Regions from separate parts of the Kitasatospora sp. Ki12 genome, predicted to be linked through region 1. Evidence: riboswitches for the same ligand, from Rfam matches in the RefSeq annotation. Region 1 holds a riboswitch; the other holds the start of a gene.
The links. Region 1 has a riboswitch for glycine ahead of gcvT (glycine cleavage system aminomethyltransferase GcvT). Riboswitches for the same ligand answer to the same signal wherever they lie in the genome.
Positions count from the first base shown of each region.

Region 2: it holds a riboswitch for glycine, as region 1 does, so the genes downstream of both, gcvP (aminomethyl-transferring glycine dehydrogenase) here and gcvT (glycine cleavage system aminomethyltransferase GcvT) in region 1, are expected to answer to the same signal.

Region 1 covers NZ_BAAIHT010000001.1:800,216-811,251, reverse strand. Annotated here, with positions in the region: gene ACYP53_RS03440 (hypothetical protein) at 1-481, opposite strand, end outside; gene ACYP53_RS03435 (L-serine ammonia-lyase) at 763-2,130, opposite strand; gene glyA (serine hydroxymethyltransferase) at 2,321-3,601, opposite strand; gene gcvH (glycine cleavage system protein GcvH) at 3,686-4,066, opposite strand; gene gcvT (glycine cleavage system aminomethyltransferase GcvT) at 4,178-5,299, opposite strand; glycine riboswitch at 5,530-5,634, opposite strand; gene ACYP53_RS03415 (enhanced serine sensitivity protein SseB C-terminal domain-containing protein) at 5,883-6,686, shown strand; gene ACYP53_RS03410 (enhanced serine sensitivity protein SseB C-terminal domain-containing protein) at 6,803-7,738, shown strand; gene ACYP53_RS03405 (ABC transporter permease) at 8,197-9,186, shown strand; gene ACYP53_RS03400 (ABC transporter substrate-binding protein) at 9,238-10,998, shown strand.
Region 2 covers NZ_BAAIHT010000003.1:1,125,842-1,136,877, reverse strand. Annotated here, with positions in the region: gene ACYP53_RS35640 (SanA/YdcF family protein) at 1-96, shown strand, start outside; gene ACYP53_RS35635 (DNA polymerase IV) at 173-1,582, shown strand; gene ACYP53_RS35630 (MFS transporter) at 1,730-3,226, opposite strand; gene ACYP53_RS35625 (PRC and DUF2382 domain-containing protein) at 3,430-4,596, opposite strand; glycine riboswitch at 4,748-4,851, shown strand; glycine riboswitch at 4,853-4,985, shown strand; gene gcvP (aminomethyl-transferring glycine dehydrogenase) at 5,090-7,990, shown strand; gene ACYP53_RS35615 (DUF5999 family protein) at 8,143-8,334, opposite strand; partial or broken gene ACYP53_RS35610 (hypothetical protein) at 8,811-9,385, opposite strand; gene ACYP53_RS35605 (glutamate--cysteine ligase family protein) at 9,768-11,036, shown strand, end outside.

The DNA.
Region 1 (11,036 bases):
CGGGCTTGGCGTACCAGGACAGCAGGCTGACCAGCGCGTACAGGAAGGCGAAGTTCGCCGCGAACGGCGTCAGGAAGTGGGAGAGGTTGCCGAACACCGTGTCGGCCGCCGACTCCCGGCCGTACGAGCCGCCGCTGTAGTACCCGCCGGCCAGATCCTCGCCGTAGTTCCGCCAGTAGTCGCCGTCCGGCGGGTTCTGGATCAGCGGCCAGTACTCGGTGACGAGGAAGCCGATCCAGATCACGGCGAGGAGCAGGCCGGTGCGGACCTCCATCGTCCGGGCCCGGAGGGCGTGCGCGAGGACGGTGACGAGGTCGAAGCCCAGCGACGGCGGCACCGACCGCTCGTCGTGGTCGACCAGTTCGGTGATGACGCGGCGCCGGTAGTCCGGGTCGAGGTAGACCCCGGCGCAGAGCAGCCGGGTCGCCTCGGACGTCGCGTACGGCGAGGTCGGTGGCGGTGGCGGCGGTGGTGACGGCACCGCAGGCGGTCCCTCGGGCGGTACAGGCGGTCCCTCGGGTGGTACGGGTGGCTCGTCGGGCCGCACCGGCCCGGTCCGGATGGTCATCCGCCTCCCCCTCTGGCGTGAACCAACTGGCCGAGATTATGGACCTCCTGACGGGTCGTCGGCCAGTAAAAATGCGCAGCGGCATGGCGAAGGCCCCCGGGCGGAGGGGAGCTCCGCCTGGGGGCCCGGGCGCACCGGACCGGCGCACGGTCGGCGCACGGCCGGTGCCCGACCGTGCGCCCGTCAGCGCGGGGTCAGCACTCGATGACGTTCACGGCGAGGCCGCCGCGGGAGGTCTCCTTGTACTTGATCTTCATGTCGGCCCCGGTCTCCTTCATCGTCTTGATCGCCTTGTCCAGCGAGACGTGGTGCCGGCCGTCGCCGCGCAGCGCCATCCGGGCCGCGGTGACGGCCTTGACCGACGCCATGCCGTTGCGCTCGATGCAGGGGATCTGGACCAGGCCGCCGACCGGGTCGCAGGTGAGGCCGAGGTTGTGCTCGATGCCGATCTCGGCGGCGTTCTCGACCTGCTCGGGGGTGCCGCCGAGGACCTCGGCGAGGCCGCCCGCGGCCATCGAGCAGGCGGAGCCGACCTCACCCTGGCAGCCGACCTCGGCGCCGGAGATGGAGGCGTTCTCCTTGAACAGCATGCCGATGGCGCCGGCCGCGAGCAGGAAGCGGACGATGCCGTCGTCGTCGGCGCCCGGGATGAAGTTCAGGTAGTAGTGCAGGGTGGCCGGGATGATCCCCGCCGCGCCGTTGGTCGGCGCGGTGACCACCCGGCGGCCGGAGGCGTTCTCCTCGTTGACCGCCATCGCGTAGAGGGTCACCCACTCCATCGCGTTGGCCGGCCCGATGCCCTCGGCGCGCAGCGCGCGGGCGGCCGCGGCGGCCCGGCGGCGGACCTTGAGACCACCCGGCAGGATGCCCTCGCGGCTCATGCCGGCCCGCACGCACTCCTGCATCACGGCCCAGATCTCCAGCAGCCCGGTGCGGATCTCCTCCTCGCTGCGCCAGGCCTTCTCGTTCTCCAGCATCAGGCCGGAGATGGAGAGCCCGGTCTCCCGGCTGAGCCGCAGCAGCTCGTCACCGGTGCGGAAGGGGTACTTCAGCACGGTGTCGTCCGGCTTGACCCGGTCCGCGCCGATCGCGTCCTCGTCGACGACGAAGCCGCCGCCGACCGAGTAGTAGGTCTTCTCCAGCAGCGTGGAGCCGTCCGCCGCGAAGGCCCAGAGGGTCATCCCGTTGGCGTGGTACGGCAGCGAGCGGCGGCGGTGCAGCACCAGCTGGGTGTCCGGGTCGAAGTCGATGACGTGCTCGCCGAGCAGGTTGATCCGCTTCTCGGCGGTGATCCGCTCGACGTCCTGGTCGGCCCGGTCGACGTCGACGGTGCGGGGCGAGTTGTTCTCCAGGCCCAGCAGGACGGCCTTCGGCGTGCCGTGGCCGTGGCCGGTGGCGCCCAGCGAGCCGTACAGCTCGGCGCGCACGCCGGTCACCTGGGTCAGCAGGCCTTCGGTCCGCAGTCGGCGGGCGAACATCCGGGCGGCGCGCATCGGGCCCACGGTGTGGGAGCTCGACGGGCCGATGCCGATGGAGAAGAGGTCGAAGACGCTGATGGCCACGGAGGACGTCCTTGTCTGGTCTCGTGGAAGGACTTGCTGGCAGGGGGCGGGCACAGGACGGGGCACCCTGCACTGTCAAGTGTGCGGGGTGCCCCGGGGTGCCCTGTCCGGAGGAGGGGTGAGCCCGGTCACTTACCGGCCGGTCACATGCCGGCCGGCCGGTCACCGGGGGTCACCCGCTCACCGTTGATCAGTCCTGGTTGGCCAGGTTCGGGTACAGCGGGTACTTCTCGGCCAGGGTGGTGACGCGGGCCTTCAGCGCGGCGGCGACGGTCTCGTCGAAGGCGGGCTTGAGCGCCTCGGCGATGATGTCGGCGACCTCGCGGAAGTCCTCGGCCCGGAAGCCGCGGGTGGCCAGGGCCGGGGTGCCGATGCGCAGGCCCGAGGTGACCATCGGCGGGCGCGGGTCGTTCGGGATGGCGTTGCGGTTGACGGTGATGCCGACCTCGTGCAGACGGTCCTCGGCCTGCTGGCCGTCGAGCTGGCTGTTGCGCAGGTCGACCAGGACCAGGTGGACGTCGGTGCCGCCGGACAGGACGGACGCGCCGGCCTCGGCGACGTCGGCCTGCAGCAGGCGGTCGGCGAGGATGCGCGCGCCCTCCAGGGTGCGCTCCTGGCGCTCCTTGAAGTCCTCGGAGGCCGCGACCTTGAAGGCGACCGCCTTGCCGGCGATCACGTGCTCCAGCGGGCCGCCCTGCTGGCCGGGGAAGACCGCGGAGTTGATCTTCTTGGCCCACTCGGCCTTGGACAGGATGACGCCGCCGCGCGGGCCGCCCAGGGTCTTGTGGGTGGTGGTGGTGACCACGTCCGCGAAGGGCACCGGGTTGGGGTGCAGCCCGGCGGCCACCAGGCCGGCGAAGTGCGCCATGTCCACCATGAGCAACGCGCCGACCTCGTCGGCGATCCGGCGGAACTCGGCGAAGTCCAGCTGGCGCGGGTAGGCGGACCAGCCGGCGATGATCAGCTTCGGCTGGTGCTCCTTGGCGAGGCGCTCGACCTCGGCCATGTCGACCTGGCCGGTCTTGTCGTCGACGTGGTACGCGGCCACGTTGTAGAGCTTGCCGGAGAAGTTGATCTTCATGCCGTGGGTCAGGTGACCGCCGTGGGCCAGGCTCAGGCCCAGGATGGTGTCGCCCGGCTGGATCAGCGCGAACATCGCGGCGGCGTTGGCCTGCGCGCCCGAGTGCGGCTGGACGTTGGCGTGCTCGGCGCCGAACAGGGCCTTCACGCGGTCGATCGCGATCTGCTCGACCACGTCGACGTGCTCGCAGCCACCGTAGTAGCGGCGGCCGGGGTAGCCCTCCGCGTACTTGTTGGTGAGCACCGAGCCCTGGGCCTCCATGACCGCCACCGGGGCGAAGTTCTCGGAGGCGATCATCTCCAGCGTGGTCTGCTGGCGGTGCAGCTCGGCGTCGACCGCGGCGGCGATCTCCGGGTCGAGGGCGTGCAGGGACTGGTTGAGAACCGTCATGGTGTGTTCTTCCCGGTGGAGGAGGAAAGGGGGGCCACGGTGGGGCGGGCCGACGCGCGCGCGGCCCGCCCGGTCACGAGCGGATCAGCTGCTGTGGGTGAGTGCGTCGTACTCGTCGGCGCTGAGCAGCTCGTCGGTGGACTCCACGCGGACCTTGAACAGCCAGCCGCCCTCGAAGGGGGCGCTGTTGACCAGGCCGTTGTCGTCCAGGACGTCCTGGTTGACCTCGGTGACCTCGCCGGTCACCGGGGAGTACAGGTCGCTGACCGACTTGGTGGACTCCAGCTCGCCGCAGGTCTCGCCCGCGGTCACGGTGTCGCCGACGGCCGGCAGCTGCACGTAGACGATGTCACCGAGCGCGTCGGCGGCGTGCTTGGTGACGCCGATCGTGGAGACACCGTCCGCGTCGGCGGCGGTCAGCCACTCGTGCTCCTTGGTGTACTGCAGGTGCTGGGGGTTGCTCATGGCGTCATTCTCCAGGATGGGAAGCGGGTACGGCGAAGCGGGCCGCCACGTGGACGGCTTCGACGTGCGGGTACGGAAAAGCGGGCGTTCGCGGGCGTCAGCGGGGCGGCGTCAGCGGGCGCGCTTGTAGAAGGGCAGCGCCACGACCGTGACCGGCTCGTGCTTGCCGCGCACGTCCACCGCGACGGTGGTGCCGGGGGCGGCGTGGGCCGCGTCGACGTACGCCATCGCGATCGGCTGCCCCAGCGTCGGGGACGGCGCGCCGGAGGTGATCCGGCCGATCGGGGCGCCGTCCGCGGAGACCACGGTGTACTCGGCGCGCGGCACCCGCTTGCCCTCGGAGACCAGGCCGACCAGCACCTTCGGCGGGTTGGTCTCGGCCGCGGCGGCGGCCTGCTCCAGCGCCTTGCGGCCGACGAAGGCACCCTCGTTGGTGGTCTTGTCGAAACGGACGACCCGGCCCAGGCCGGCGTCGAACGGGGTGAGGTCGGTGGACAGCTCGTGCCCGTACAGCGGCATGCCCGCCTCCAGGCGCAGCGTGTCACGGCAGGACAGGCCGCACGGGATCAGGCCGCGGCCCTCGCCGGCGGCCGTCAGGGCCTGCCAGATCGGCTCGGCGTCGGCCGGGCGGCAGAAGATCTCGAAGCCGTCCTCGCCCGTGTAGCCGGTGCGGGCCAGCAGCACCTCGCGGCCGGCCACCTGGGCCGGGAGGACCGCGTAGTACTTGAGGCCGGGCAGGTCGGCGTCGGTGGTGTCGGCCAGGATCGCGGTGGACTCCGGGCCCTGGACGGCGATCAGCGCGTAGGTGTCGCGGTCGTCGGTGACGACGGCGTCGAAGCCCTTGGCGCGGGCGATCAGCTCGTCGAGGACCAGCTGGGCGTTGGAGGCGTTGGCGACGACCAGGAAGGCGTCCTCGCGCAGGCGGTAGACGATCAGGTCGTCCAGGATGCCGCCGTCCTCGGCGCAGATCATGGTGTAGCGGGCGCGCAGCACACCCAGCGCGGAGACGAAGCCGACCAGCGCGTGGTCCAGCATCTCGCCGGCCTGCGGGCCGGTGACGGTGATCTCGCCCATGTGGGAGAGGTCGAACAGACCGGCCTTGGTGCGGACGGCGAGGTGCTCCTCGCGCTCGCTGCCGTAACGCAGCGGCATGTCCCAGCCGGCGAAGTCGGTCATGGTCGCGCCGAGGGCGCGGTGCAGCGCGTCGAGCGCGGTCAGGCGGAGGGACGACATGGCCAGGAACTCCTCGGTCGGGGCACTCAGGGGTGCACGCACCGGACCGGACCCGCTCGGGGACCGACCCTGCGCGCGGGCATGCGGCGGCGTGGGTCTCCCCATCTGTCGTCGAACCTGAGAGCTTCACCGCCCGCCGGCCCGCAGCTGTTTCCAGCTTGGGGGACAGCATGGCGGCTTGCACCGTGGGTGGGCGCGCGACAGGGCCGTGCGCCGCTTTCCAGATGTGCCTAACCCGTGCGGTAGGGGGGCCTGAGAGATTCCGGGGAGGACTTGCTCCTTCGGCGCCGGCTGTGCCGCGAACGCGGCACTCCGGGCTCTCCCGCGCGGGTTCGAGCGGCCGGTATGGAGTTGTGGGGCCCGCGGCGCATGCCGTCGGACGCGCACATCATGGCACGTCCCGGGCGAGGAAGGGAGAGGGGACCCGGTCACACGGCGGAGGCGGCCCGGTCGTACGGCGGAGCCGGCCCGGTAGTACCGCGCGGGTACCGAACATCAGCCCTGGGAAGACCGGGCCGAACCCCTAGACTGCTGCGCGTCGGCGCAGAGGGCGGCCGACCGGCAGAGGGCGGATCGGCGGCGCATGGGGTACCCGGTGGAGCAGCAGCAGGGGTGGGGCGGTCCGGAGTCGGCACCGGCGGGCGGCTCCTGGCCGGCCAACGAGCTGGAGCAGGTGCTGACCGCCGCCCTGGGCGACCCGGGCGCGACGCCGCGGGTGATCGAGGTGCTGGCCCGCAGCCAGGTGTGGGTGCCGCTGCCCGCCGGGGCCGACCCGCAGGGGCAGTCGCTGGACCTGCCGGTCATCGAGCTGGCCGGCGACCCGTACGTGCCGGTGTTCTCCTCGCAGGAGGTGTTCCTGCAGCAGGCGCCGGGGATGGCCTTCGCGATCGCGCCGGTCTGGGAGTTCGCCCGCGGGCTGCCGCTGGGCGTGGGCATCGCGGTGAACCCGGAGGCGGCGGTGGGCATCCCGGTGCCGCCGCAGGGCGTGGCCGAGCTGCGCCGCGGTCCGCGCGAGGAGCGCCTGGAGGGCGTCGAGGACCCGGCGGCGCCGACCGGCGGCCGGGTGGCGCTGCGGGAGCCGGTGCCGGGCGAGGACCCGGAGCACTTCCTGGCCGCCTGCCGGGCCGAACTCCACGCCCTGCCCGGGGTGCTGACCGCCCGCAGGGCGCTGGCCAGCATCGAGGGCGAGCCGACGGTGATGTTCGTGGGCGTCCAGCTGGATCCGGCGGCCCCGGCCGACCCGGCCGCGGTGAACGACGCGCTCGGCCGGGCGCTGGGAACCGCGCCGCTGCCGGGCGGCGTCCACCTCGTACTGCTCGACCTCGCCGAGGACCCGGTGGTCGAGTGGCTGCTCACCCGGGTCATGCCTTTCTACACGCGGGCGTGAGCGGGGTTCGTTCGTAGGCACGTCGCCGTGGCGGTGGCCGGTGCCGCGCCATAGGGTGCGTGCAGACGGCCGACGGGCCGGCGGGTTCGAGGAAAGAGGCGCGGCGAGGTGGGCGCATGAGTGCGGGAACGGGAGCGGGAGGGGTGCCGGGGCCCTGGGGCCAGGCACCTGCCGGGCGCCCGGGCACGGATCCGGGCGCGTTGGAGCAGGTCCTGCGCGAGGTCGCGCCGGAGCGCTGGGACGCGTACGAGCGGCTGCTGCACGCGCTGGCGGACGGCCGGGTCTGGATGCTGCTCTGGCACGGTACACCGGGCAGCCCGGACGCCCAGTACGGGAACATGGAGATCAGCGGCCACGGCTACGCGCCGGCCGTCACCTCGCCCGAGCAACTGGCCTCCTCCGGCTGGGCGCGGGCGCACGAGGTCATCTCGGGCCGGGAGATCGCCGCTTCGCTGTACCGCACCCGCTGGGGCCTGTGGCTCAACCCGCACGCGCCCGGCGGCGGCGTCGGCGTGCCCTGGGCGGACCTGCGGCGGATCGCGGCGGGCCTGGACCGGCTGCCGGCCGGGCCACTGAAGCTGAGCGAGCCGCAGCTCAACGCCCAGCAGTTCTTCGCGCTGCTGGAGCGCCAGGCCGGCGAGGTGCGCGCGGTCCGGGCGCTGCGCCGGGCCTGGGTGCAGCCGGCGGTGGGGGAGCCGTACCTGGCGATCGGCCTGGACCTGTACGAGAGCTCTCCGCCGGCGGTGGAGGCGGTGCGCGCGCTGATGCAGCGGGCGATCGCGGTGGCCCCGGAGGGGCTGGCGGTGTCCACGGTGGCGATGTCGGACGAGTACGACCCGGTGGCGCTGTGGATGCGCGCCAACGCGCGGCCGTTCTTCGACCGGGAGGCCGGACGTCCGGCGACCGGTCCGTACCCGCCGGTGCCGCCGCCGGCGTACCCGGGGCAGTCGATGCCCGGGCAGCCGATGCCGGGGTACGGCTACGGGACGCAGCCGCCCGCGCCGGGCTGGCAGCAGCCCCAGCAGCCGTGGCCGGGCTACCCCGGGCGCTGATCGCCGAACCGCCCGGCCGGGAATACCGCCGCGAAGCCGACTTGACCACCCGTCAGGTCGGCTTCGATGCTTTCCGGACGAATTTCCGATTCCGGTATCAGCGCATCTTGACATGCTTGTTACAGGCGTGTGAAGAGGGATATGCCGCAGATCGGCGACGTGCATGCCAGCAGATCACAGTTGGGCATCTGTCGGTTGTCAGGTCTGGCGTAAGCCAAGTCGCATGGCAGAGAGTTCTGCGCAACGCACCGCGCATTCGGAGCCCCACAAAGGTGAGCGCGTACGCCGACCTGCTCGTCCACGCGAAGCCCATCCCGCGTGGCGGCAGTGCCTGTGCACGACGCACTGCCGCGAACACCCGCTCCAGCTAGCACCTTTCGCACGTCCGCAGCCGCAGCGCCGAAGCCGGCGACCGGCACCCGTGGGCCGGCCACCGTCGGCGAGGGGACCAACTGACCATGACCGCATCCGTGACCACCGCCGGGAACGAACCGGAGGCAGCAGCCCCCGACGGCCCGGCCAAGACGATCGAGGGCCGCTCCCTCGGTCAAATCGCCTGGACCCGCTTCAAGCGGGACAAGGCCGCCGTCGCCGGCGGCGTCGTGGTGATCCTCCTGATCCTCCTCGCCGTTCTGGCCAAGCCGATCGAGTCGCTGTTCGGGCTCGACCCGGACGCCCTCCACCAGGACCTCCTGGACGCCAACCTGGGCGGTCTGCCGCTCGGCGACTGGGGCGGCATGAGCCTGGACCACCCGCTCGGCGTCGACCCCCTGCAGGGCCGTGACCTGCTCACCCGCGTCATCGAGGGCTCCTGGGTCTCCCTGCTGGTCGCCTTCGGCGCGACCCTGCTGTCCAACACCATCGGCACCGTGCTCGGCATCATGGCCGGCTACTACGGCGGCTGGGTGGACACGCTGATCAGCCGCGTCATGGACGTCTTCCTCGCCTTCCCGCTGCTGCTGTTCGCGATCGCGATCTCGACCTCGCTGCAGGGCGGCGCGTTCGGCCTGCACGGCCTGCCGCTGCACATGATGGTGCTGATCTTCGTGATCGGCTTCTTCAACTGGCCCTACATGGGCCGGATCGTGCGCGGCCAGACGCTCTCGCTGCGTGAGCGGGAGTTCGTCCACGCGGCCCGCAGCCTCGGCGCCCGCGGCCCGTTCATCCTGTTCAAGGAGCTGCTGCCCAACCTGGTCGGTCCGATCCTGGTCTACTCGACCCTGCTGATCCCGACCAACATCCTCTTCGAGGCCGGGCTGAGCTTCCTCGGTGTCGGCATCCAGCCGCCCCAGGCCTCCTGGGGCGGAATGCTCCAGGACGCGATCCGGTACTACCAGGTGGACCCCCAGTACATGGTCGTCCCCGGTCTGGCGATCTTCATCACCGTGCTCGCCTTCAACCTGCTCGGCGACGGGCTGCGCGACGCCCTCGATCCCAAGAGCAACTGACGCCGCGTCAGACCCTCCCTCCTCCACATCCTCAAGGGGTTGATCTCACCCATGCGTAGGTCCCGTACCGTCGCCCTGACCGCAATGGCCGCCGCCGCGGTCCTGGTCGTCACCGGTTGCTCCAGCTCGTCGAAGAGCGGCGACTCCTCCTCGTCCTCCGCCGCGGGCGCCGGTGCCGACGCGGCCACCAAGAACATCGTCAACGCCTCGGACAAGAAGGGCGGGACGGTCACCTTCGAGATGAAGGGCACCCCGGACTCGCTCGACCCGGGCAACACGTACTACGCGTACATCTACAACTTCTCGCGCCTGTACGCCCGGCCGCTGACCACCTTCAACCCGGCCGCCGGCGAGGAGGGCAACAAGCTCGTCCCGGACCTCGCCGAGTCGATGGGCCAGCCGAGCGCGGACGGCCTGAGCTGGACGTACAAGCTCCGCAAGGGCCTGAAGTACGACGACGGCACGCCGATCACCTCGAAGGACGTCAAGTACGCCGTCGAGCGCTCCAACTTCGCGCCGGACGTGAACTCCAACGGCCCGACCTACTTCCACGACCTGCTGGTGGACAACCCGACGCCGTACGCGGGCCCGTACAAGGACAAGGAAGGTGATCTGAAGTCGATCGAGACCCCCGACGACACCACGATCGTCTTCCACCTGCAGCACCCGTTCGCGGACTTCGACTACCTGGTGAGCGCCCCGCAGACCGCGCCGGTCCCGCAGGCCAAGGACACCGGTGCCGACTACGTCAAGCACATCGTGTCCTCGGGCTCCTTCAAGTTCGAGTCCTACGAGGACGGCAAGCAGGCCACCCTGGTCCCGAACACCAACTGGGACAAGAGCACGGACCCGATCCGGAAGCAGCTGCCGGACAAGATCCAGCTCAAGATGAACATCGACCAGGCCACCATCGACAAGGACCTGCTGGCCGGCAACGCCCAGGTCGACCTGGTGGGTGGCGGTGTCGACCCGCAGACCCAGGCGCAGATCCTGCAGAACCCGAAGCTGAAGGCCAAGACCGACAACGCCTACGGCGGCCGTCTGGTCTACCTGGCGATCAACTCCAAGGTCGCGCCGTTCGACAACGTCGAGTGCCGCAAGGCCGTCCAGTTCGCGATCGACAAGGTCTCGGTGCAGACCGCCGAGGGCGGCCCGATCCGCGGCCAGATCGCCAACACGGTGCTCCCGCCGGACATCCCGGGCCACCAGGACTTCAACCTGTACGAGACCAAGGACAACAAGGGTGACGAGGCCAAGGCCAAGGACGCCCTGAAGGCCTGCGGCAAGGACGGCATCAACACCGTCCTGTCGGCCCGCACCGAGCGCGCCACCGAGGTCGCCGCCGCCACCTCGATCCAGGCCGCGCTGAAGAAGGTCGGCATCAACGCCGAGATCCAGCAGTACCCGCAGGGCAAGTACCTGACCGACAGCGCCGGCGCGCCGCAGTTCACCCAGGACCACAACATCGGTCTGATGATGATGCAGTGGGGCGCGGACTGGCCGACCGGCTACGGCTTCCTGCAGCAGGTCGTCGACGGCCGCGCGATCAAGGCCTCCGGTAACAGCAACCTGTCCCAGCTGAACGACCCGTCCGTCAACAAGCTGATCGACGACGCGGCCGTCAACCCGGACAAGGCCGCCCGCGAGAAGATCTACGGCGACATCGACAAGAAGGTCATGGAGCAGGCCGTCATCGTCCCGCTGACCTACTTCAAGGTCTTCCTGTACCGCCCGGACAGCGCCACCAACCTGGCCTCCACCCCGGCGTTCTCGGGCGAGTACGACTACCTGAACATCGGCTCCGCCAAGTAAGAGCCTGGCTCCGCATCCCTGAAGGCAGGTGAAGGCAG
Region 2 (11,036 bases), on a different contig from region 1:
GCGGCGGTCAACGCCTGGCTGCGGCCGGACCCGGTCTTCCTCGGGCCCCGGGAGGACGGCATCCCGAAGGCGCTGGCGGACGCGGCGCGGAAGTAGCCGGGGGCGGGCCGGGCCGCGCGGTGTCCGGCCCGGGTTCGTACGCACTGTCGGACCCGTACGCGATGATCGGCGGGTGCGATCACTGCCGAGCATCATCCACCTCGACATGGACGCCTTCTTCGCGGCGGTGGAGCAGGCGGCCAAGCCGAGCCTGCGCGGCAAGCCGGTGGTCGTCGGCGGGCTCGGCGGGCGCGGGGTGGTCTCCACCGCCTCCTACGAGGCGCGGAAGTTCGGGGTGCACTCGGCGATGCCGATGGCGCAGGCGCGTCGGCTCTGCCCCAACGCGGCCTTCCTGTCCGGGCGTTTCGAGGCGTACCGGCAGGTCAGCGAGATCGTGATGGGCCTGCTGCGGGAGCTGTCGCCGCTGGTGCAGCCGCTGAGCCTGGACGAGGCCTTCGTGGACCTGGAGGCCGGTCCGTACGGCCCGGCGCTGCTGGAGGCGGACCACGAGACCGGCGAGCGGCTGGTGCTCGCGCTGGCGGAGGACCTGCGGGCGGACATCCGGCGGCTGACGGGGCTGACCGGCTCGGTCGGGGCGGCCGGGTCCAAGCTGATGGCCAAGATCGCCTCCGAACAGGCCAAGCCGGACGGCCTGGTGCTGATCGAACCCGGGCAGGAGCGGGCCGTACTCGGGCCGATGCCGGTCCGGGCGCTGCCCGGGATCGGGCCGGCCACCGAGCAGGTGCTGCGGCGGGCCGGGCTGACCACGGTGGCCGACCTCGCGGAGGCGGGCGAGGCGGAGCTGGTCCAGCTGCTCGGCCGGGCGCACGGCGCCGGGATCCACCAGATGTCGACGGGGCTGGACGAGCGGCCCGTGGTGGCCGACCAGGACGCCAAGTCCGTCTCGGTGGAGGACACCTACGAGGTGGACCTGGCCGACCGGGAGCGGGTGCTGCGCGAGGTGGAGGCGCTGGCCGCCCGGTGCGTGCGGCGGCTGCGGGCGGCCGGGCGCTCGGGGCGGACGGTGGTGCTCAAGGTCCGCCGGTTCGACTTCTCCACGCTGACCCGCTCGGAGACGCTCGGCGGGCCGACGGACGACGAGGCGGTGATCACCGCGACCGCGCGCCGGCTGGCCGAGCAGGTGGACATCACCGGCGGGGTCCGGCTGCTCGGCGTGGGCGTCGCGCAGCTCGCCGACTACACCCAGGAGGACCTGTTCGCGCAGGCCCTGCGGGAGGAGGCGGCCGAGCACGCGGAGGTGGCGGCGGAAGCGGTGGAGGCCGAGGAGGAGCCGGAGGCCGTCGTGGTGCGGCGGTGGATGCCCGGGCAGGACGTCCGGCACGAGGAGTTCGGGCCGGGGTGGGTGCAGGGCAGCGGCGTCGGGAGGGTCACCGTACGGTTCGAGACGCCGTGGAGCGGGCCGGGGCGGGTGCGGACCTTCGCGGTGGAGGACCCGGCGCTGGAGCCGACGCGGCCGCTGCCGCTGCGCCGGGAGGCGGAGGGGGAGGCGGCCCCGGCCCCGGCGCCGGAGGAGGGGGCTTGAGAAGACACGAAAACGGCCCCACCCGGTGGGGGAGTACCGGGTGGGGCCGTATCACCGTGCCGGTCGCCGTACGGTCGTGATGCCCTCGCGACGTACGGAGGCCGGGGCCCCGCGCCCTGTCCCTGAGCGCGGGGGCCGGACGCCTCGTCAGGCGTCGGTCTTCACCAGCTTGTCGCTGGAGTCCTGCGGGGCCGTGCCGTCGACGACGGTCAGCGGGGCGGCCGGCTTGGCGGCGCGGATCAGGAACGGGACGACACCGGCGACGACGCAGACCACGGCGGCGGTCCAGAACGCGTGCTTGTAGGCGTCCAGGGTGGGCAGCGCCAGCGGGATCTGCGGCGGCAGCTTCATGAGGTCGCCGGTCAGGATGGCGGCCATGACGGCGGTGCCGATGGCGCCACCGACGGTGCGCAGCACCGAGTTCATGCCGTTGGCGATGCCGCTCTGCTCGACCGGGACGGCGCCGTTGATGTAGGCCGGCATCGCGGCGAACGCGAGGCCGACACCGAGGCCGAAGATCGCCGAGGCGGTGTAGAGGTCGCCCTCCTTGCCGTGCCGCAGGGCCAGGTAGGCCATCGCCACGGCGCCGAGGACGCCACCGAGGACCAGCGGCAGGCGCGGGCCGCGGCGGGCGATCAGCAGGGCGCCGACCGGGGCGGCGACCATCGAGCCGATCGCGGACGGCAGCAGCATGACGCCGGCGTGCAGGACGGTGGCGGTGAAGCCGTAGTGGGTCAGCTTCTCCGGGGTCTGGGCGAAGTTGCTGATGACCATGAAGGAGCCGTACATGCCGAAGCCGATGAGCAGGCCCGCCAGGTTGGTGAAGGCCACGGCCGGGCGGGACATCATCTTCATGTCCACCAGGGGGTGCGCGACCTTGGTCTCGATGATGCCCCAGACCAGGGCCACGACGGCGGCGACGGCGAACAGGCCGAGGGTCTTGGTGGAGGTCCAGCCCCAGTGGTTGCCCTGGCTGACCGCGACCAGCAGCGCGGAGAGCCAGCCGGCCAGGGTGATCGCGCCGAGCGGGTCGGCGCCGCCCTCCTTGTCGGTGACCGGGTCGGTCGGGACGCGGAAGGCGACCAGGGCGATCGCGATCAGGCCGAAGAGCAGGCCCATCCAGAAGATCGACTTGTAGTTCCAGTGCTCCAGCAGGAGACCGGTGGCGACCAGGCCGAGGCCGGAGCCGACGCCCATCGAGGCGCTGATGGCGGCGACGCCGCCGGTCACCTTCTGCTTGGGCAGCTCGTCGCGGACGATGCTGATGGCCAGCGGCATGACGCCACCGCCGGCGCCCTGCAGGACGCGGGCGACGACCAGCCAGGTGAAGGAGTGGGTGCTGACCGCCAGCGCCGAACCGGCGACGAGGCCCGCCAGCGAGATCAGCAGCATCGGCTTGCGGCCCCGGAGGTCGCCGAAGCGGCCCAGGAGGGGAGTCAGCACGGCGGCGGAGAGCAGGTTGGCGGTCATCAGCCAGGTGACGCTGGAGGCCGAGACGTTCAGTTCCTTGGCCAGCGAGGGCAGGATCGGGACGACCGCGGTCTGCACCACGCTGAACGACAGCATCGCCAGGATGAGGGCCGGCAGGACCCGGGCGTTGCTCTGCTTCTCGGCCGCGGTGGTGGGCTGTGGTGCCTCACTCACGGTTGCTTCCTCCCGTACATAGTGAATGAACTGAAGTAACCATGCCCAGAGATACTTCAGAGTGTCAAATATCGAGTGGTTAAGCTTTGGCAAAGGGGGGAAGAGGCAGGCCCCCCGGGGTGGCCCGGGTGGGCGTGGGCGGCGTGGCCGGGCACGGCGAAGGGCCCCGACCGCGGGTGGTCGGGGCCCTTCGGGTGGGGCGGTCAGACGAGCGGGCGCAGCGCGGACGGGCGGGGGGTGTCCGCGGCCGGCGTGGTCGTCGACGGAGCCGGGGCGGCGTCCGGGGGCGTGGTGTCGTCGTGCACCTCGACGTGCTCCCGGCGGAGCTCGTCCCGGATCACCTCCTCGGCGGTGTAGCGCTCGACGACCAGGCGGACCCGCTCGATGGGCGCGAGGTACTTGCGGACCACCGGGCGTTCCTCACGGAGGGTGACCTCCTCGACGGCCTCGGCGATGTCCTTCTCGGTGAGGGAGGCGCGCTCGGCCTCGCTGACCGGCATCCGCTCGACCCGGACGCGCTCGCGCACCACCGGGACCCGGCGCTCGATCTGCTCGGTCGTCACGTACTTGCGCAGCTTCGCGGTACCGACGGTGTGCCACTCGGTGGTGACGTCCAGCCGCTCCTCGCGGCAGGTGATCTCGACCGGGCCGGCGGGGGCGGCCGGGGCGGTGCCGGTGGTGGGCGCGGTGCCCGTCGCGGCGGGTGTCGGATGCGGGGCGGCGTGCGGGGCCGGGTGCGGCTTCGGCTCGACGGCGGGTGTGACGGCGGGAGCGGGAGCGGGGGTGCTGAGGGTCCGCACGTGGGCCTCCGGGGCGGTGCTGGTGTCGGTCGGGGCGGGTTCGGGGGAGCGGAAGGCGTGCGGCTTGGCGATGGTGGTGGCCGCGGCGGGCGCGACGGCGGCGGCCGGGGCGGTGCCGAAGTCGAGGTCGGGCCCGGCGGCCCGGTCGCGGCCCTCGCCGTGCTCGCCCGACGGGTGGCCGTCCGCCGGGGTGTCGAGGCCGTAGTAGCGGTAGAGCTGGAGCTCCTGGGCGGGGGACAGGTGCTGGCCCACGCCGAAGTCCGGGGACTCCTTGACCAGTGACTTGTCGTACGGCACCCGGAGCTCCTCGCCGGAGAACTCGCTCGTGGTGAGCGGGACGAAGGCGTCCCGGCCGAAGATGCCGGTGCGGACGGCGGCCCACTCGGGCCGGCCGGTGGCGTCGTCGAGGTACACCTCGTCGACCGTGCCGATCTTGTCTCCGTTGCGGTCGACCGCCTTGTGGCCGATGAGGTCCCGGGGGTCGATGTCGGTCTGCACTCTTTCCTCCAGTGCGCTGAGCCTGCGGAACTCCCGCAGGACGGCGGCCTGATCACCCGTCCCGTCCGCCACTTCACACCAAAGGCCATGAATCGGACGGGCGCGACCGGGGTGCGCCGGACGGGCTGCGCGCTGGGCCGTCCGGGGGACGCGCGTAGACCCGGGGTGACCGGAAGCACCCGTGATCGGAAGGCCTCCCGCTGGTACCCTGGGCGGCGACCGCAGAGCCCGCTCGGGAGAGTCTCCGACCGCGAAATGCGCTGGTCGGAGCGCCGAAGGAGCAACTCCTCCCCGGAATCTCTCAGGCATCCGTACCGTGTGGGGTAGGTCACTCTGGAAAGCAGGGCAGGAGTGTCGGCGCGGGAGCCGGCGATCACCACCCTCACCGACGGTGCAAGCCGACGGAGCGCCCACAGCGCGCCGTGCGGGCGAAGCTCTCAGGTCCCGATGACAGAGGGGGAGGCCTGACGGGTCCGCCCGCCTCGGCTGAGCCGCTGTCCGCAGCGGGCAAGGCCGGCCGGCGTGCGTACCCCCGCCGGTCCGTGACCAGGAGGCCTCGACCACCATGAACGCCCAGCCGAACGCGGGACGCCCCACCGGCGCCTCGACCCTCACCGAACTTGAGCTGGCCAGCCCGTTCGAGAACCGCCACATCGGCCCCGACGCCGCCGCGCAGGACAAGATGCTGGCGTCCATCGGCTACGGCTCGCTGGACGAGCTCGCCACCACGGCCGTCCCCGAGGCGATCCGCTCCATCACCGGCCTGGACCTGCCCGCCGGCCGGACCGAGGCCCAGGTCCTCGCCGAGCTGCGCGAGCTGGCCGGCCGCAACCAGGTGCTCCAGCCGATGATCGGCCTGGGCTACTACGGCACCTTCACCCCGCCGGTGATCCTCCGCAACGTCATGGAGAACCCGGCCTGGTACACCGCGTACACGCCGTACCAGCCGGAGATCTCGCAGGGCCGCCTGGAGGCGCTGCTCAACTTCCAGACCCTGGTCTCCGACCTGACCGGCCTGCCGACCTCCGGCTCCTCGCTGCTCGACGAGGGCACCGCGGCCGCCGAGGCGATGGCGCTGGCCCGCCGCGTCACCAAGGTCAAGGGCGGCGTCTTCCTGGTCGACGCCGAGACCCTGCCGCAGACCGTCGCGGTGATCAACACCCGGGCCGTGCCGACCGGTGTCGAGGTCGTCGTCGCCGACCTGTCCGAGGGCATCCCGGCCGAGATCGCCGAGCGCGGCGTCTTCGGCGTGCTGCTGCAGTACCCGGGCGCCACCGGTGTGGTCCGCGACCTCACCCCGGTGATCGAGCAGGCGCACGGCCTGGGCGCGATCGTCGCCGTCGCCGCCGACCTGCTGGCGCTGACCCTGCTCAAGTCCCCGGGCTCGCTGGGCGCCGACATCGCCTGCGGCACCTCGCAGCGCTTCGGCGTGCCGATGGGCTTCGGCGGCCCGCACGCCGGCTACCTGTCGGTGCGCGCCGAGTACGCCCGCTCGCTGCCCGGCCGCCTGGTCGGCGTCTCCGTCGACTCCGACGGCAACCGCGCCTACCGCCTGGCGCTGCAGACCCGCGAGCAGCACATCCGCCGCGAGAAGGCCACCAGCAACATCTGCACCGCCCAGGTGCTGCTCGCCGTCATGGCCTCGATGTACGCCGTCTACCACGGCCCCGACGGCCTGGCCGACATCGCCCGCCGCACCCACCGCTACGCCGCCGCCCTCGCCGAGGGCCTGCGGGCCGGCGGCGTCGAGCTGCTGCACGGCGAGTTCTTCGACACCGTCACCGCCGTCGTCCCGGGCCGCGCCGCCGAGATCGCCGCCGCCGCCCGCGCCAACGGCGTCAACCTGTACCAGGACGGCGCGGACCGGATCTCCGTCTCCGCCGACGAGACCACCACCCGCGAGCACCTGGCCGCCGTCTGGGCCGCGTTCGGCGTCGAGCCGGTCGAGGTCCCCGAGACCGCCGACGCGCTGCCCGCCGCGCTGCTGCGCGAGGACGAGTACCTGACCCACCCGGTCTTCCACAGCCACCGCTCCGAGACCGCCATGCTGCGCTACCTGCGCCGCCTGTCGGACCGGGACTACGCGCTGGACCGCGGCATGATCCCGCTGGGCTCCTGCACCATGAAGCTCAACGCGACCACCGAGATGGAGGCGGTGACCTGGCCGGAGTTCGGTCAGCTGCACCCCTTCGCGCCGATCGAGCAGGCCCAGGGCTACCTCACCCTGATCCGCCAGCTGGAGCAGCAGCTGGTCGAGGTCACCGGCTACGACGCCGTGTCGATCCAGCCGAACGCCGGCTCGCAGGGCGAGCTGGCCGGCCTGCTGGCCGTCCGCGCCTACCACCACGCCAACGGCGACACCCAGCGCGACATCTGCCTGATCCCGTCCTCCGCGCACGGCACCAACGCGGCCTCCGCCGTGATGGCCGGCATGCGGGTGGTCGTGGTGAAGACCCTGGTCGACGGCGATGTGGACGTCGAGGACCTGAAGGCCAAGATCGAGCAGCACCGTGACAACCTGTCGGTGCTGATGGTCACCTACCCGTCGACCCACGGCGTGTACGAGACCCAGATCACCGACATCTGCGCCCTGGTGCACGAGGCCGGCGGCCAGGTCTACGTGGACGGCGCCAACCTGAACGCGCTGGTCGGCCTCGCCAAGCCGGGCAAGTTCGGCGCGGACGTCTCGCACCTGAACCTGCACAAGACCTTCTGCATCCCGCACGGCGGCGGCGGCCCGGGCGTCGGCCCGGTCGCGGTGCGCGCCCACCTGGCGCCGTACCTGCCGAACCACCCGCTTCAGGAGGAGGCCGGCCCGGCCACCGGCGTCGGGCCGATCTCGGCCGCGCCGTGGGGCTCGGCGGCGATCCTGCCGATCTCCTGGGCGTACGTCCGGCTGATGGGCGGCGAGGGCCTCAAGCGCGCGACCCAGGTCGCGGTGCTGAACGCCAACTACATCGCCAAGCGCCTGGCGCCGCACTTCCCGGTGCTCTACACCGGCCCGGGCGGGCTGGTCGCGCACGAGTGCATCATCGACCTGCGCCCGCTGACCAAGGAGACGGGCGTGACGGTGGACGACATCGCCAAGCGCCTGATCGACTACGGCTTCCACGCGCCGACGATGTCCTTCCCGGTGGCCGGCACGCTGATGATCGAGCCGACCGAGTCCGAGGACCTGCACGAGATCGACCGGTTCTGCGACGCGATGATCGAGATCCGGGCCGAGATCGACAAGGTCGGCTCGGGCGAGTGGGCGGCCGACGACAACCCGCTGCGCAACGCCCCGCACACCGCCGCCGCGCTGGCCGGCGACTGGGCGCACGGCTACTCGCGGCAGGACGCCGTCTTCCCGGCGGGCGTGAACCCGGCGGACAAGTACTGGCCGCCGGTGAGCCGGATCGACGGCGCCTACGGCGACCGCAACCTGGTCTGCTCCTGCCCGCCGCTGGACGAGTACGGCGTCTGAGGAACGGCAGGGACGAACCGGTACGGCTGAACGGTTCGGACCGAGGCGGGGCCCCGGCGGAGTCTTCCGTCGGGGCCCCGCCCTTACTCGCCCGATCGGCGGCCGCTCCCGCCTCCCGCCGTACGGCCGGACCGGGCGGTGAGGCCGTACGGTCAGGCCGCGTGGGCGACGGGGCGGCGCGGGGCGATCACCCGGCCGTCGGGCAGCAGCTCTCCGGTGTCCTCGAACAGGACGACGCCGTTGCAGAGCAGGCTCCAGCCCTGCTCCGGGTGGCAGGCCACCGACACGGCCGCCTCTCTGTCCTCGGATTCGGCCGACGGGCACTCAGGACGGTGCTGGCACATACGTACCCTCGCTTCGCTCTGCGATCCTCCCCGTGGTGCGGTCACCGGAGGTCGTGCCGTCCGGGGGCCGCCGCGGTAGTCGGATCCTGTCCGCACGCGGGCCAGGTGTTGACCAGCGCTCAAGTGGGTAGGACAGGTGGTCCTTCCACGCTGGTTCCCAGTGTCGGCATCTGCGGACGCGCCCGCAGGGATTTCGTGACATGCGCCACAACTCCCGGGCAGAGATCACCCGTTCAGGTGGAGCCGGGAGGAAAACACGCACCGGTGGGTCAGGCGGGGGATGGCCCGATCGGGCCATGGCGGGTGCCTCGTTCGGGGGGTTGCCGTTCGGGTGACGCCGCGGGGCCCCGGGCTCGGGCACGGCTGAGGGCCGCCGGGCGGGTGGTCCGGCGGCCCGTGGGATGCGGGTGGGGCGGGGGTGCGGGTGGGGCGGGGGTGCGGGGGGTCGGGGTGCGGGTGGTTCCGGCGGGGGCGCTTCAGGGGGAGCCGAGGAGCAGCGGCCCGGTGAGCGGGGCCCGCGCGAGCAGCGGCAGCAGTTCGGCGGCCGGGTAGGCGCGGTGGGCGGTGACGCCGAGCGGGGCCGGGGCGAGCGGGATCAGCAGGTCGGCGTCCGGCCCGGCGTCCGGGCCGTGCAGCCAGAGGGCCGTCGCGTACTGGCCGGGGAAGGTCAGCAGGCGCGGCTGCCGGCGGAACCGGGAGCTCTGGGCGAGCTGCCAGGCCTCGCGCAGCGCCCGGACCGTCGAGTCGAGGTAGGGGCCGGCGGTGAAGTGCGAGAAGGTGTGCCCCTCCACGCTCTGCACCACCTCGGCGGCGGCGGCGACCTCGGCGCCGTCCTTGATCAGGAAGCGCCAGCCGGTACGGCGGGCGGCGGACAGCTCGGGCGGCGCGGGCCGTCCAGGACGTGCACCGCGAGCGGATGTGCGGGGACCAGTGGGCCGGCCGGGTGACGCAGTGCTGCGGCGGCGGGCTGGCGCAGCGCGGTCTCCGAGTCGAGTGCGCCCAGGACCGCGCGTAGGGCACTCGGTGGGGGCTGGGGGGTCTGCAGAGTCATGGCGGGGTCCGCCTCTCCAAGCGAGATCGGCGTGCGAGTGCGGCATACCGGCGTGGCGTGGCGTGTCTTCGCTGACGGGCCCCGGCCGTGTCCGGTTGTGCAGGATCGCGGTGCCGGCGCGGCCGTCGCCGTCGACGAGGGCTTTCGAGGCGGGGGCGGGCCGGCCGGAGCGCTGTGCGAATTCCATCGAACGGATGCGCAGGGTGATCTGTTTATCACAGGCGGTGGCGCCGAGCAAGTCTGCAGTTGGCCTGAATCATCGTCAGATTCCTTGCTTTGCAAGCCAGTACACGCATTCGGGTATCGATCTTCGAGGTGGGCATGATGCTTGCACGGTCGGTCGGCCGGGTGGCTCAACGGGGTGTCTCATGAGGAGGGGACCGTGGGCGAGAAGGTCGTGGCGACTCGGGCTGATCTTGCGGACCGACAGCTGTACCGGCGCAAGCTCCAGGCCTGTCAGGAGGCGCTGGGACGGATGCTGCGGGAGGACCGCTTCGACCGGCCACGGGCGGTGATGGGGCTGGAGATCGAGCTCAACCTGGCCGACGAGCAGGGCCTGCCGGCCATGAACAACGCCCAGGTGCTGAGCGAGATCGGCTCCAGCGACTTCCAGACCGAGCTGGGCAAGTTCAACATCGAGGTCAACATCACGCCGCACCGGCTCTGCGGGCACGTCTTCGAGGACCTGCGCGAGGAGATCGACACCGGGCTGCGCTACGCCGACCGGCGGGCCGCCGAGGCCGGGGCCAGGATCGTCATGGTGGGCATCCTGCCGACGCTGGAGCACGCCCACACCGGACTGGACGCGATGAGCCACAACCAGCGGTACTCCCTGCTCAGCGACCAGATCCTGGCCGCCCGGGGGGAGGAGATCGCGCTCGACATCGAGGGCGTCGAGCACCTCCAGCTGGAGTCCATCACCATGGTCGCCGAGGCCGCCGCGACCTCGCTGCAGCTGCACCTCCAGGTGACCCCGGAGCGCTTCTCCTCGGTGTGGAACGCCGCCCAGGCGCTGTGCGGACCGCAGCTCGCGCTGGGCGCGAACTCCCCGTTCCTGTTCGGGCGGGAGCTGTGGCGGGAGACCCGGCCGGTGCTCTTCCAGCAGGCCTGTGACACCCGTTCGGCGGAGCTCAAGGCGCAGGGCGTGCGCCCCATCACCTGGTTCGGCGAGCGCTGGGTGGACTCGGCGTACGACCTGTTCGAGGAGAACCTGCGGTACTTCCCCGCGCTGCTGCCGATCTGCGACGACGAGGACCCGCTGAAGGTGCTGGCCTCCGGCGGTGCGCCCAAGCTCGCCGAGATGCGGCTGCACAACGGCACCATCTACCGCTGGAACCGGCCCATCTACGACGTCTCCGGCGGGGTGGCGCACCTGCGGGTGGAGAACCGGGCGCTGCCGGCCGGGCCGACGGTGGCCGACACGCTCGCCAACGCCGCCTTCTACTACGGGCTGGTGCGGGTGCTCGCCGAGCAGCCCCGGCCGATCTGGAGCAGGCTGCCGTTCGAGCGGGCCGACGAGAACTTCCGGCAGGGCGCCCGGTACGGCATCGACGCGGTGTTCCAGTGGCCGCGCCCCGGCCGGGCCGGGCGCGGCGGCGGGCTGCAGACGGTGTCCGCCGTCGACCTGGTGCTCGGCGAGCTGCTGCCGATG